One region of the Skermanella rosea genome, then DNA from elsewhere that is predicted to be linked to it. Evidence: riboswitches for the same ligand, from Rfam matches in the RefSeq annotation. Region 1 holds a riboswitch; each other region holds the start of a gene.
What was found. A riboswitch is a leader RNA that binds a small molecule or an ion and turns the genes downstream of it on or off. The one in region 1 is predicted to bind thiamine pyrophosphate.
Positions count from the first base shown of each region.

Region 1 (2,859 bases):
CCCGGCGCACGCTGTCGGCCGTCTGGGTCACGGTCTGGGCGATGTCCTGGGTGACAGCGTCCTGCTCGACCACGGCGGAGGCGATCGCGGTGATGGTGTCGTTGACCAGCTCGACCCGGCCGGCCACGTCGGCGATCGCGCTGACCGTGTCGCCGATCGCCTTCTGCATCGACTGGATCTCGGACCGGATATTGCCCGTGGCGTCATTGGTCTGGTCGGCCAGCAGCTTGACCTCGTTCGCGACGACCGAGAAGCCGCGCCCGGCCTCGCCGGCGCGCGCCGCCTCAATGCTGGCGTTCAGCGCGAGCAGGCGCGTCTCCTTGGCGATCTTCTCGATCAGCGAGGCGATCGAGCCGATCCTGTCGGACACGTCGGTCAGGTTGTTGGCGATGTCGCGGGCCGCCTGGGACCGGACGGTGGCGTCCTGGGCGGCCCCGGTCGAGCGGTCCACCTGCCGCGAGATCTCGGCGATGGAGGCCGAAAGCTCCTGGGTGGCGGCGGCGATGGTCTGGGCGTTGACGTCGGCCTCGTGGGACGCCTCGGCGACGTGGCCGCCGTCCTCGCTGACCATGCGGGCGGCGCCCAACACCTCGGTCGAGGCCCTTTCCATCGCCTCGGCCTTGCGGCGGACCAGCTGGACCGCGTCGTCCAGCTCCTGCTCGAAGGTGTCGGCGAGGTCGAGCAGCTCGTCCGTCACGTGCTGCTCGGTCGTCGTGTGGGTATAGACGGAAAGCGCCAGCTCCGCCTCCATCAGGAGGGTGCGGATCAGCGTCGCCGCCTGGTCGGCCGCGGCGTGCCGGCTCCAGCGGTTGCGCTCGATCACCGAGCGGACCAGCCGCTCCAGGATGAAGGAATAGGCCGACAGATAGAAACGCGGCTTCAGCCCGACCCGGTGGTGGGCCGACCCGATCCGCTGCACCCGCTCCACGTACCCGGCGTCGATGCCGTCGACGAACAGCTTGTGCCAATGGTCCTGCTGAGCGCAGATCAGGCGGGTGACCATGCCCTCCGCCGCGATCAGCTCCGCCGTCTCGGGAAAGCGCTTCAGGAAGCCGTAGAAATCGGTGAGGATGCCGTCCAGGTCGGCGTTGACATGGGGGCCGAGCTGCCGGAGCGAGCGCTGCGTGGCACCGTCGATCCGCCAGAGCGCCAGCTCGACCGACGTGCCATGGGACGGGGCCGCGTCGGGCTGAGCCCGCGCGTCGGACAGCTCGCGAGTGTTCATTGGTCATCCCCCCAGTTGCAATCGCGGACAATCGGGCGCCAGGGTTGCAGCGGCAATGATCTACGTCAAAAGTATTAGATTAAACGGCCGGGCGCTCTCCTTCGGATAGGGCTGGCCGAGCCTTGACGGGGCCAAGCCGGACTGTCACTGTCGCGTCACGAAGGCTGGGGTGCCGGGCCGATCCGCCCGTGCTGAGATCATACCCATAGAACCTGATCTGGATCATGCCAGCGAAGGGAGCCCGTGGGACCGACCAAGAGCAAATCGCGGCACTCACAGGTTTCCGCTTCGCAAGGAGGAAGGGGAACCGACGATGTCCGCCCGGAAGTCCACACTGTTCGCCGCCGCGTTCGCCGCCGCCCTGTCGTCCGCCGCCGGCTCCGCCGCCGCGGCCGACCTGGACATCCCGGTGCTGGTGCCGGTCACCGGCTTCCTGGCGCTGGAAGGCACCAGCCAGCGGAACGGCGCCGTCCTGGCGATCCGGGAAGCTCCCGAAGGGGTTACGGTGCGGTCGGAAGTGATCGATACCGGCACCTCCCCCGAAGGCGCGGTAACCGCGCTGGAACGGGCGTCCGGGCGCGGGACCCCGACGGCGGTCGCCGCTAGCATGCTGGGCACCCAGATGCTCGCCATGCTGCCGCTGGCCGACGAGTACGGCATCCCCCTGGTCACGGTCTCCGGCACGGCGTCGATCACCGAGCGCGGCAATCCCTGGGTCTTCCGCTTCTTCCCCGGCGACGGGGTCACCAAGACCGCCCATGCCCGCTACGTGGCGGAGGAACTGGGCAAGCGCAGGCCGGCCGTGATCTACCAGACCACCGCCTATGGCCAGAGCGGCCAGGCGCACCTGCGCGACGCCTTCGGCAAGCTGGGCGTCGAGCCGGTGTTCGAGGAGGGCGTCGATCCCGGCATCCGCGACATGCTGCCGGTGCTGACCAAGGCCATGGCGGCCAACCCCGACGTGCTGGTCCTGCACCTGCATTCCGGCCCGACGGCGCTGTTCGTGCGGCAGGCGACGGCCATGAACCCCGGCGTGCCGATCGTCGCCGGCTCGGCCATGCACCAGCCGTCCACCGCGGCGTTGCTGGAGCCGGCCGAACTGAGGGGCGTCTGCGCCGAGACCTCGGCCTCGCCGGTGTCGGGCGGCTCGCCGGAGATGGAGCGCTTCACCGCCGAGTACCGCACGGCCTTCGGCACCGAGCCCGACGCCTTCGCGCTCGGCCAGTACGACGGCATCCGCATGGTGTTGGACGCGGCGGCCAAGGGGGCGGACACGCCGGAGGCCGTGCGCGACGCGCTGGCCAAGGGGACGTACCGCGGGCTCGCCATGACCTACCACTCCGACGGCCGGGGCAACATGGCCCATTCCGCGGTCATCGTCTGCTACGACGGATCGTCGCGCGTTCCGGCGGTGGTCAAGCGCTACGACGTGGCGCCGTGACGGGTGTCGCGCAGCTTCTGGTCAACGGGGTGGCACTGGGCGCCGCCTATGCGCTGGTCGCCCTGGGCTTCGTACTGGTGCTGAACGCGACCTCGGCCGTCAACTTCGCCCAGGGCGACCTGGTCATGGCCGGCGGATTCCTGGCGGTGGCCCTGGCGGGGCTGATCCCCCTGCCCGGCATCCTGCTGCTGCC
Region 1 is NZ_CP086111.1:4,986,886-4,989,744, forward strand. Features, by position in the region: gene JL101_RS23285 (methyl-accepting chemotaxis protein) at 1-1,225, opposite strand, end outside; TPP riboswitch at 1,381-1,481, shown strand; gene JL101_RS23290 (ABC transporter substrate-binding protein) at 1,539-2,666, shown strand; gene JL101_RS23295 (branched-chain amino acid ABC transporter permease) at 2,663-2,859, shown strand, end outside.

Region 2 (2,859 bases), 2.6 Mb from region 1:
CCCCTGCGCCATCTGGCGCGGAGTCTCGGCGATTTCGATCGCGAAGGGGAATTTGCCGCCCGAGGCGGTCTCGATCACCAGTCGGTCGGTGCGGAACGTCTCCGCGGCGGACAGGGAGCCCTGACCGGCCGCAACCAGCAGCAGGACGAGGGTGAAGGTTCGGATGATCGCGGCAGCCATGGTCCAGTCGCTACAGGAGCCCGCACTATATGTAAAGCATTTGGGCGAATCCTGTACCGTCAGGACATGACCGCGTCCACGACCTGCCGGATCTCGTCGCGCACCGGGCCGGGCCTCGGGGCGTCGGCGATGGTGGTGAACCAGTGTTCCGGCGGGTTCTGGCCCTGGCGGCGGCTCCAGGTCAGGGCGCGCAGCACCTCCTCGGCGTCCTGAGTCACCGGAACGTCCGGGTCGATGCCGTTGAGGGTGGCCCAGACCCCGGTCCAGCAGCGGCCGACCGACCACGGATTGTAGCCGCCGCCGCCCAGGACCAGGACCCGGGGAGCGAGGGTCGCAAGCGAGCGGACGGCGTTCCACAGGGCGCGGTTGGACAGTTCCAGCCGGCTCAGCGGGTCGTCGGCCAGGGCGTCGGCGCCGCACTGGATCACCACGGCGTCGGGGGCGAAGCACCGGCCCAGCGGCATCAGGGCGTTCTCCAGGATGTAGTCCAGTTCGGAGTCGTTGAACTCCACCGGGACCGGCAGGTTGCGGGCCATGCCGCCGGCCCGGTCGCCGACCTTGCCGGTGAAGGGCCAGCGGGTGCCCTCGTGGACCGACACGGTCAGCACCCGGTCGTCGTCGGCGAAGGCATATTCCACCCCGTCGCCGTGATGGGCGTCCAGGTCCGCGTAATAGACGCGGCGCAGGCCGCCGTCGAGCATGGTCAGGATCGCGAGCACCGGGTCGTTGAAGTAGCAGAAGCCGCTGGCCCGGTCGCGCAGGCCGTGGTGGGTCCCGCCCGCGGGGTTGTAGATCACCCCTTCGTGCTCGGCCAGCAGCCGGCCGGCCAGGATCGAGCCGCCCGACGCCGTGGCGGGACGGCGGAAGACCTCGGCGAAGATCGGGTTCTCCAGCCGGCCGATATTGTAGCGGTCGCGCGCCTCCGGATCGAGCCGCTGCTCCGCCTCGGCCCGGCGGACCGTCTCTATATATGTCCGGTCGTGAAAACGGGCGAGCTGGTCGGGGGTCGCCCTGGGGCTGTCCAGATAGTCCCGGTGGTCCAGCCATCCCATGGCGCGGGAAAGGTCGATCGCGGTGGAGACCCGCGGGATCGCGAGCGGGTGCTTCTTGCCATAGGTGGAGGCCCGGTAGATCTCGCTTCCGATGAAGAGCGGGCCGATGGGCTCGGACTGGGCGGGCTGGGACTGGGCGGGCTGGGGCTGGTTCAACATGGAAGCTGACCTAGGCCGCCCCCCGCGCTTCGTCAACTATGTGCGTATTCGGTATTCCAGCGCCTTGCCAGGGCGTCACGGACTTGCAATAGTCTGTCCCAACCTCACTGGGGGGAGCCGATGGTCGGCTGAGAGGTCCCAAGCCGCGGGACGACCCCTGGAACCTGATCCGGTTGATACCGGCGTAGGGATCAGTGACCCATGCACGACCTCGTGCGGCCGACCGTGTCGGCCCATCCTCCCAGCATCGGCGTGAGAATTGAGCGGGCCCGCCTGACCTATGGCGGCGCGCGGCTGTTCGACGGCCTGGATTTCGAGCTCGAAGGCGGCCGCTGCACCTGCCTGCTCGGGCCGAGCGGCGTCGGCAAGACCACGCTGCTTCGGCTGATCGCCGGGCTGGCCGATCCGGAGCCGCCCACGGTCCTGGCGGCGGAGGACGGAAAGCCGCTGGACGGCCGGGTCGCCTACATGGCTCAGCAGGACCTGCTGCTGCCCTGGCTGGGCGCGCTGGACAACGTGCTGCTGGGGCCGAGGCTGCGCGGCGAGGCGGTGGGCGCCGCCCTGGCGGACCGGGCGCGCGGGCTGCTCGACGCGGTCGGGCTGGGCGACCGGCTGCAAGCCCGGCCGGCGGAGCTGTCGGGCGGCATGCGCCAGCGGGTGGCCCTGGCCCGCACCCTGATGGAGGACCGTCCCGTCGTGCTGATGGACGAGCCCTTCTCGGCCCTGGACGCGATCACCCGGCTCAGGCTCCAGGAACTGGCGGCCGGGCTGCTGGCGGGGAAGACGGTGCTTCTGGTCACCCACGACCCGCTGGAGGCGCTTCGCATCGGACATCGGATCCATGTGATGGCGGGACAGCCGGCGGAAATCGGGCCGGCGATCTCGCCCGAGGGTTCGCCGCCGCGGCCGGCCGACGATCCGGCGCTTCTGGCGCGGCAGGCCGAGCTGCTGCGGCGGCTGTCATCATGATGCGGGCGGTACGGCCCATGGTGCGCCCCCTGGTGACCGCGGCGGTCCTGATCGCCGCGTGGCAGGCGCTTGTCTGGGCGACCGGCGTGCCGCGATTCATCCTGCCCGATCCGGCGCGGGTGGCGGTGGCGCTGTGGGAGCGGGCCGGCCTGATCGGCTACCACGCCCTGTTCACGATGGGCGAGATCCTGGGCGGGCTGGCGCTCGGCGTCGTGCTGGGCGCCGCCACGGCGCTGACGCTCAGCTATTTCCGGCCGGCGCGCCGCTGGCTGATGCCGGTGCTGGTGTTCAGCCAAGCGATCCCGGTGTTCGCGCTGGCGCCGCTGCTGGTGCTGTGGCTGGGCTACGGCATGGCGTCCAAGGTCGCGATGGCGACCCTGATCATCTATTTCCCGGTCACCTCGGCCTTCTTCGACGGGCTGCGCCGGACCGAGCCGGGCTGGCTGGACCTGGCTCGGACCATGGGCGGGTCGCGCTGGACCACGCTGGTCCGGATCCG
Region 2 is NZ_CP086111.1:1,457,647-1,460,505, reverse strand. Features, by position in the region: gene JL101_RS06770 (DUF192 domain-containing protein) at 1-180, opposite strand, end outside; gene JL101_RS06765 (acetoin utilization protein AcuC) at 240-1,391, opposite strand; TPP riboswitch at 1,492-1,600, shown strand; gene JL101_RS06760 (ABC transporter ATP-binding protein) at 1,593-2,360, shown strand; gene JL101_RS06755 (ABC transporter permease) at 2,378-2,859, shown strand, end outside.
Region 2: it holds a riboswitch for thiamine pyrophosphate, as region 1 does, so the genes downstream of both, JL101_RS06760 (ABC transporter ATP-binding protein) here and JL101_RS23290 (ABC transporter substrate-binding protein) in region 1, are expected to answer to the same signal.

Region 3 (2,859 bases), 1.8 Mb from region 1:
TCCTTGACAAGACCTATGAGGGCATGACGCCCAAGCAATTGATGTCCCAATCGCCTGCCGCCCTCGCGGGCGTCACCGAGGGCGACGCGCTCAAACTCAAGGAAGCCTTCGGGATCGACACGATCGAAGAACTGGCGACGTGCAAATACTTCCTGTGGGCTCAGGCACTCCACGTCCTCGCGAAAACCGAGAAGTAGGCTCTTGTCCCGCCACCGTCCGGAGTAGGCGCGGTGGCGGGGCCTTCCTGAAGTTTCCCTAGATTCCGGCCATGGTTTCGTCAAACAGGATAACGGTTTCGGATCGGTAATGCGAGCGCGGAAGAAAAGGGTGGAGTTTTGCCTATCCGAAGTTTTATCTCTCCTGTTTGCACATCCCCGCAGGAAGCCAGGACATGCCGACCACAGCCAGGAAGCTCGATACCCCCACCCGGTTGCCTCCGATCCTGCCGGGGGTGGCTCCGCCGTTCCATCAAGCCGCGCTGTCCAGCTGCGTGGTCCATCACCTCGTCGATCCCGCCAGGGTGACCGACCTCTTTGAAGGGAGCGGGCTGCGGCCAGCCATTTTCGGCGACCACGCCTCGGTCAGCTACGGCTTCCATGTCCACGGCGCCTTCCGGTCGGCCGGGCTGAACCTGCCGCCCGAACACTGGTCGCCGTCGGCGGCCGGGATCGTCCAGGAACTGGAACTGAGCATCGTGGCCTGTCCGGAAGGCCGCTGGGACGAGGTTCCGGACATCACCTTCGACCAGTGGCTCATGGGCGACGAGCAGACCCATCTGCTGGGAAACCACCGCCTGTTCGTGCCCTGCGATGATCCGGCGGCCGTCTCGGTCGGCAGGGAACTGTTCGGCGACCCGATGTTCCTGACCGGCTTCCTGGTCAACCTTCCATCGCCCGATCCTGTCCGTGACGGCAGGGCCGCGACCGCCGAGACGGAGTGGATGCAGACCTGGGGATTCCGGGTCACCGACCCCGACGACCCGGCCGACTGCATTTTCACCGTCCTGGTCGACACCACCGGACTGACCCCGATTCCCGGCACGATCTCCCCGGTGACCCGGTACGGCGTGTCCGCGGGCCGGCCGGTCGGCTCCCGCTGGAGCGTCGCCCGGCCCTTCGACACCTTCTTCATCGCCGATGACGGACCGGCGGATCGGGTGCGGCTGACATACGGCGCCAGCCCCCATCCGATGGGCGTCGTCATGCGGGACCTGTTGGAGGGAACCCCGGCCAATGCGATCCAGACCTTCCAGTCCGACCCGGTCGCGGTCCGCAGCCGGCCCTATTTCCTGAAGCGGCCCTGAAGGCGTCGGCACCGGTCACTTCAGGCGACGGACGGCTTGACAAGCGGCGGCGATGCCCTGAGGATCGGCGTATTCCCAGGGGAGCCCCGATAGGGGGCTGAGATTCCGTCGGCCTAGCGGCAACGCGGAGACCCTTTGAACCTGATCCGGGTCGTGCCGGCGTAGGAAGGGGAGAGGGCGAGGACTCCGCGGTCGCATCCGCGCCCGGTCTCATCATATCCGTCGCTGCATTCCGGATCTCCGCTCGCCTTCGAAGCAGGAGATCACGATGCCGAAAGACAGCAATCCGACCTTCACCGTTTCCACTGGGCCGCTGCCCGCGTCGCGCAAGGTGCATGTTCCGGGCACCCAGTACCCGGACCTGCGGGTCGCACTGCGCGAGATCGACCTGGAGCCCGGCTGCGGCGAACCGCCGGTCCGTGTCTATGACAGCTCCGGCCCCTACAGCGATCCGGCCGCTGAAATCGACATCGCCCGCGGCCTGCCCCCGTTGCGCGCCGGCTGGATCGCGGCCCGCGGCGATACCGAAGCCTATGACGGCCGGCCGGTCAGGCCGGAGGACAACGGCCTGCGCCAGGGCCAACGCTCCAACCTGGAGGAGTTCTCCGGCCCCGCCCGCAGGCCGCTGCGGGCACGGGGCGGTGCCGCCGTGACACAGATGGCCTATGCGCGGCGCGGCATCGTCACGCCGGAGATGGAGTATGTCGCGATCCGGGAGAACCTCGGCCGGCAGGCGGCGCTCGACGCCGTGCGCGACGGCCGGTCCTTCGGCGCCGCGATCCCGGACCATGTCACCCCGGAATTCGTGCGCGACGAGGTGGCGAAGGGCAGGGCGATCATCCCGGCCAACATCAACCATCCGGAGATCGAGCCGATGATCATCGGCCGCAATTTCCTGGTCAAGATCAACGCCAACATCGGCAATTCCGCCGTCGCCTCCTCCGTGGCGGAAGAGGTCGAGAAGATGGTCTGGGCGACCCGCTGGGGGGCCGACACCGTGATGGACCTCTCGACCGGCGCCAACATCCACACCACCCGCGAGTGGATCATCCGCAATGCCGCCGTGCCGATCGGCACCGTCCCGATCTACCAGGCCTTGGAGAAGGTCGGCGGCCGGGCCGAGGAGCTGACCTGGGACATCTACCGCGACACCCTGGTCGAGCAGGCGGAGCAGGGCGTGGACTACTTCACCATCCATGCCGGCGTCCGGCTCGCCCATATCCCGCTGACCGCGCGGCGGGTGACCGGCATCGTCTCGCGCGGCGGTTCGATCCTGGCCAAGTGGTGCCTGGCGCACCACCGGGAGAACTTCCTCTATACCCGGTTCGAGGAGATCTGCGAGATCATGCGGGCCTACGACATCAGCTTCTCGCTGGGTGACGGGCTTCGGCCGGGTTCCATCGCCGACGCCAACGACGCGGCGCAGTTCGCCGAGCTGGAGACGCTGGGTGAACTGACGCAGGTCGCCTGGAAGCACGACGTGCAGGTCATGGTGGAGGGGCCGGGCCATGTGCCGATGCACAGGATCAAGGAGAACATGGACCGGCAGCTCGACG
Region 3 is NZ_CP086111.1:3,153,785-3,156,643, reverse strand. Features, by position in the region: gene JL101_RS14625 (hypothetical protein) at 1-197, shown strand, start outside; gene JL101_RS14620 (hypothetical protein) at 392-1,303, shown strand; TPP riboswitch at 1,371-1,489, shown strand; gene thiC (phosphomethylpyrimidine synthase ThiC) at 1,572-2,859, shown strand, end outside.
Region 3: it holds a riboswitch for thiamine pyrophosphate, as region 1 does, so the genes downstream of both, thiC (phosphomethylpyrimidine synthase ThiC) here and JL101_RS23290 (ABC transporter substrate-binding protein) in region 1, are expected to answer to the same signal.

Region 4 (2,859 bases), 1.6 Mb from region 1:
CGGCGGCTACTGGCTGGCCTGCGCCGCCGACGAGATCTACGCCGATCCCAGCTCGATCATCGGCTCGATCGGCGTGGTTTCCGCGGGCTTCGGCTTCCAGGACCTGATCGCCCGCTACGGGATCGAGCGGCGGGTACATACCTCCGGCACCCGGAAGGCCATGCTCGACCCGTTCCAGCCCGAGCGGGACGAGGACATCGTCCGGCTGAAGGCGATCCAGGCGGAGATCCACGACGCCTTCAAGGCCATGGTCCGCGGCCGGCGCGGCGACCGCCTGAAGGGGACCGACGAGGACCTGTTCTCGGGGGAGTTCTGGACCGGCGCCAAGGCGCTGGACCTGGGGCTGGTCGACGGGCTCGGCGACCTGCGATCGGTCATGCGCGACCGCTTCGGCGAAAAGGTCAACCTGCGGCTGGTCCATGGCGAGCGCCGCTGGTGGCGCGGCCGCATCCGGACGGAAGCGGCGCTGCCCGCCCTGACGCCGTCCGGCCTCGCCGACGATCTGGCAAGCGCCATGATCAATGCCGTCGAGGACCGCGCCATGTGGTCCCGCTTCGGCCTGTAGCGGCGCCCCCGGGCTGGGCGGCTGCCCGATAAGCCTTGCGGTCACACCGGGGCATGCCGCATAGTCGCGACCCCGGACGCGAGTCCGGAAAATCTGGCTGGGGTGCCGGTCCTTCGAGGGGCCGGCTGAGATCATACCCATCGAACCTGTTCGGATAATGCCGACGAAGGGAGCCCCCATGACGACAGCGCGATCCATTTCCGATATTCCGACCGGCCCGCGGTCCGACCGCCCCTCGGTCGCCATCGTCGGCGCCGGCGTGGTCGGCCTCGGCATCGGCTGGCGCCTTGCCGCCGCCGGGTGCCGGGTCGAGATCTTCGACAAGGGCGAGGCGGGACGCGGCGCCAGCCATGCCGCCGCGGGGATGCTGGCGGCCGGCGTCGAGGTCGAGCCCGGCGAGGAGGGCCAGCTGCCGCTGAACCGGCACAGCCAGGACCTGTGGCCGGGCTTCGCCGAGGAGCTTCAGGCCGCCTCCGGCATCGACGTCGAGTTGCGCACCGAGGGCACCCTCGTGGTGGCCCTGAACTCCGACGACGTCGCCCGGCTGCGCTTCAATTTCGACCTCCAGAAGAGCCTGGGGCTCGGCCATGAGTGGCTGACGGGGGCGGAGGTCAAGCGCCGCGAGCCCTATCTGCACACCGGCACGGCGGCGGCGATCCTGAGCCCGCGCGATCATCAGGTGGACAACCGCAAGGTCGCCCTGGCGCTCCGCACCGCCTTCGAGCGGGCCGGGGGGCGCTTGCATGAACACACGGCGGTCGAGGAGATCCTGGTCGAGGGCGGGCACGCCGCCGGCGTGCTGGCGGCCGGAGGCGGGACGCACCGGGCCGACGTCACCGTGCTGGCCGCGGGCGCCTGGTCGCGGGGGATTCCCGGTCTGCCCGACGGTGCCCGGCCGCCGGTCCGGCCGGTCAAGGGCCAGATGGCGGCCCTTCGGATGGACCCGCGCGAGCCGCTGCTCCGGCATGTGGTCTGGACGCCCGGCGTCTATCTGGTGCCGCGCCGCGACGGCCGGCTGGTGATCGGCGCCACGGTGGAGGAGCGCGGCTTCGACACCGACCTGACCGCGGGCGGCGTCATGTCCCTGCTCGAGGGCGCCTGGCGGGCGCTGCCGGGAGTCGAGGAACTGCCGATCGACGAGCTGTGGGTCGGCTTCCGCCCCGGCTCGCGCGACGACGCCCCCATCCTGGGACCGTCGGCGCTGGACGGGCTGGTCCTGGCGACCGGCCATCACCGGAACGGCATCCTGCTGACCCCGGTCACCGCCGACGCCGTCTCCGACCACATCCTGACCGGGCGGATCGCCGACGTCATCCGCCCGTTCGGCATCGACCGATTCGCGAAGAGAGCGGCGCCAGGCCGCCCGCAGAGTGGGAAGGAACTTCCATGACCCGACATATTCCCCCGCATATCCAGGTGAACGGCCAGCGCGAGCCGCTGGCGGCCCCGACGCTCGACGCCCTGCTGCGCGGGAAGGGGGTGGTTCCCGGAGCCCGCGGCGTCGCCGTCGCGCTGAACGGCGCGGTCGTCCCCGCCGGCCGCTGGGCCGACACCGCCCTGGCCGAAGGCGACGACCTGGAGATCGTCCGCCCCTTCTCCGGCGGCTGAAGCCGGACACGCCCGATACGAAGCCCTGAAAGCACCCCATGCCCCATCTGCCCGATTCCTTCGAAATCGCCGGCCGCACGCTCACCTCCCGCCTGTTCATCGGCACCGCCGGCTATCCGAACCGACAGGTCATGCTCGACTCCATCACGGCGAGCGGCGCCGAGGTGGTCACCGTGTCGATCCGCCGCATCAGCCTGGAAGGCTATGCCGAGAGCATGGTCGACCTGCTGGGATCCGATTACGTCCTGCTGCCCAACACCGCCGGATGCTCGACCGCGCGGGAAGCGGTTCTGACCGCCCGCCTCGCCCGAGAGGCGCTGGACACGAACTGGATCAAGCTGGAGGTGATCGGCGACCGCGAGACCCTCCACCCCGACGTGGAGGAGCTTCGGCGCGCGACCGAGGAGCTGGTCGCCGATGGCTTCACCGTGCTGCCCTACTGCAACGACGATCCGGTGTCCTGCCGGAAGCTGGCCGACGCCGGGGCGGCGGCGGTGATGCCGCTGGGCTCGCCGATCGGTTCCGGCCTGGGCATCGCCAACCCCCACGCGATCGAGCTGATCTGCGCGCGCAGCTCCGTTCCGGTCATCCTGGACGCGGGGATCGGCACCGCCTCGGACGCGACGCTGGCGATGGAGCTGGGGTGCAGCGCCGTGCTGCTGAACACGGCGGTGGCCAAAGCCCGC
Region 4 is NZ_CP086111.1:524,128-526,986, reverse strand. Features, by position in the region: gene JL101_RS02485 (S49 family peptidase) at 1-565, shown strand, start outside; TPP riboswitch at 654-754, shown strand; gene thiO (glycine oxidase ThiO) at 744-1,955, shown strand; gene thiS (sulfur carrier protein ThiS) at 1,952-2,173, shown strand; gene thiG (thiazole synthase) at 2,212-2,859, shown strand, end outside.
Region 4: it holds a riboswitch for thiamine pyrophosphate, as region 1 does, so the genes downstream of both, thiO (glycine oxidase ThiO) here and JL101_RS23290 (ABC transporter substrate-binding protein) in region 1, are expected to answer to the same signal.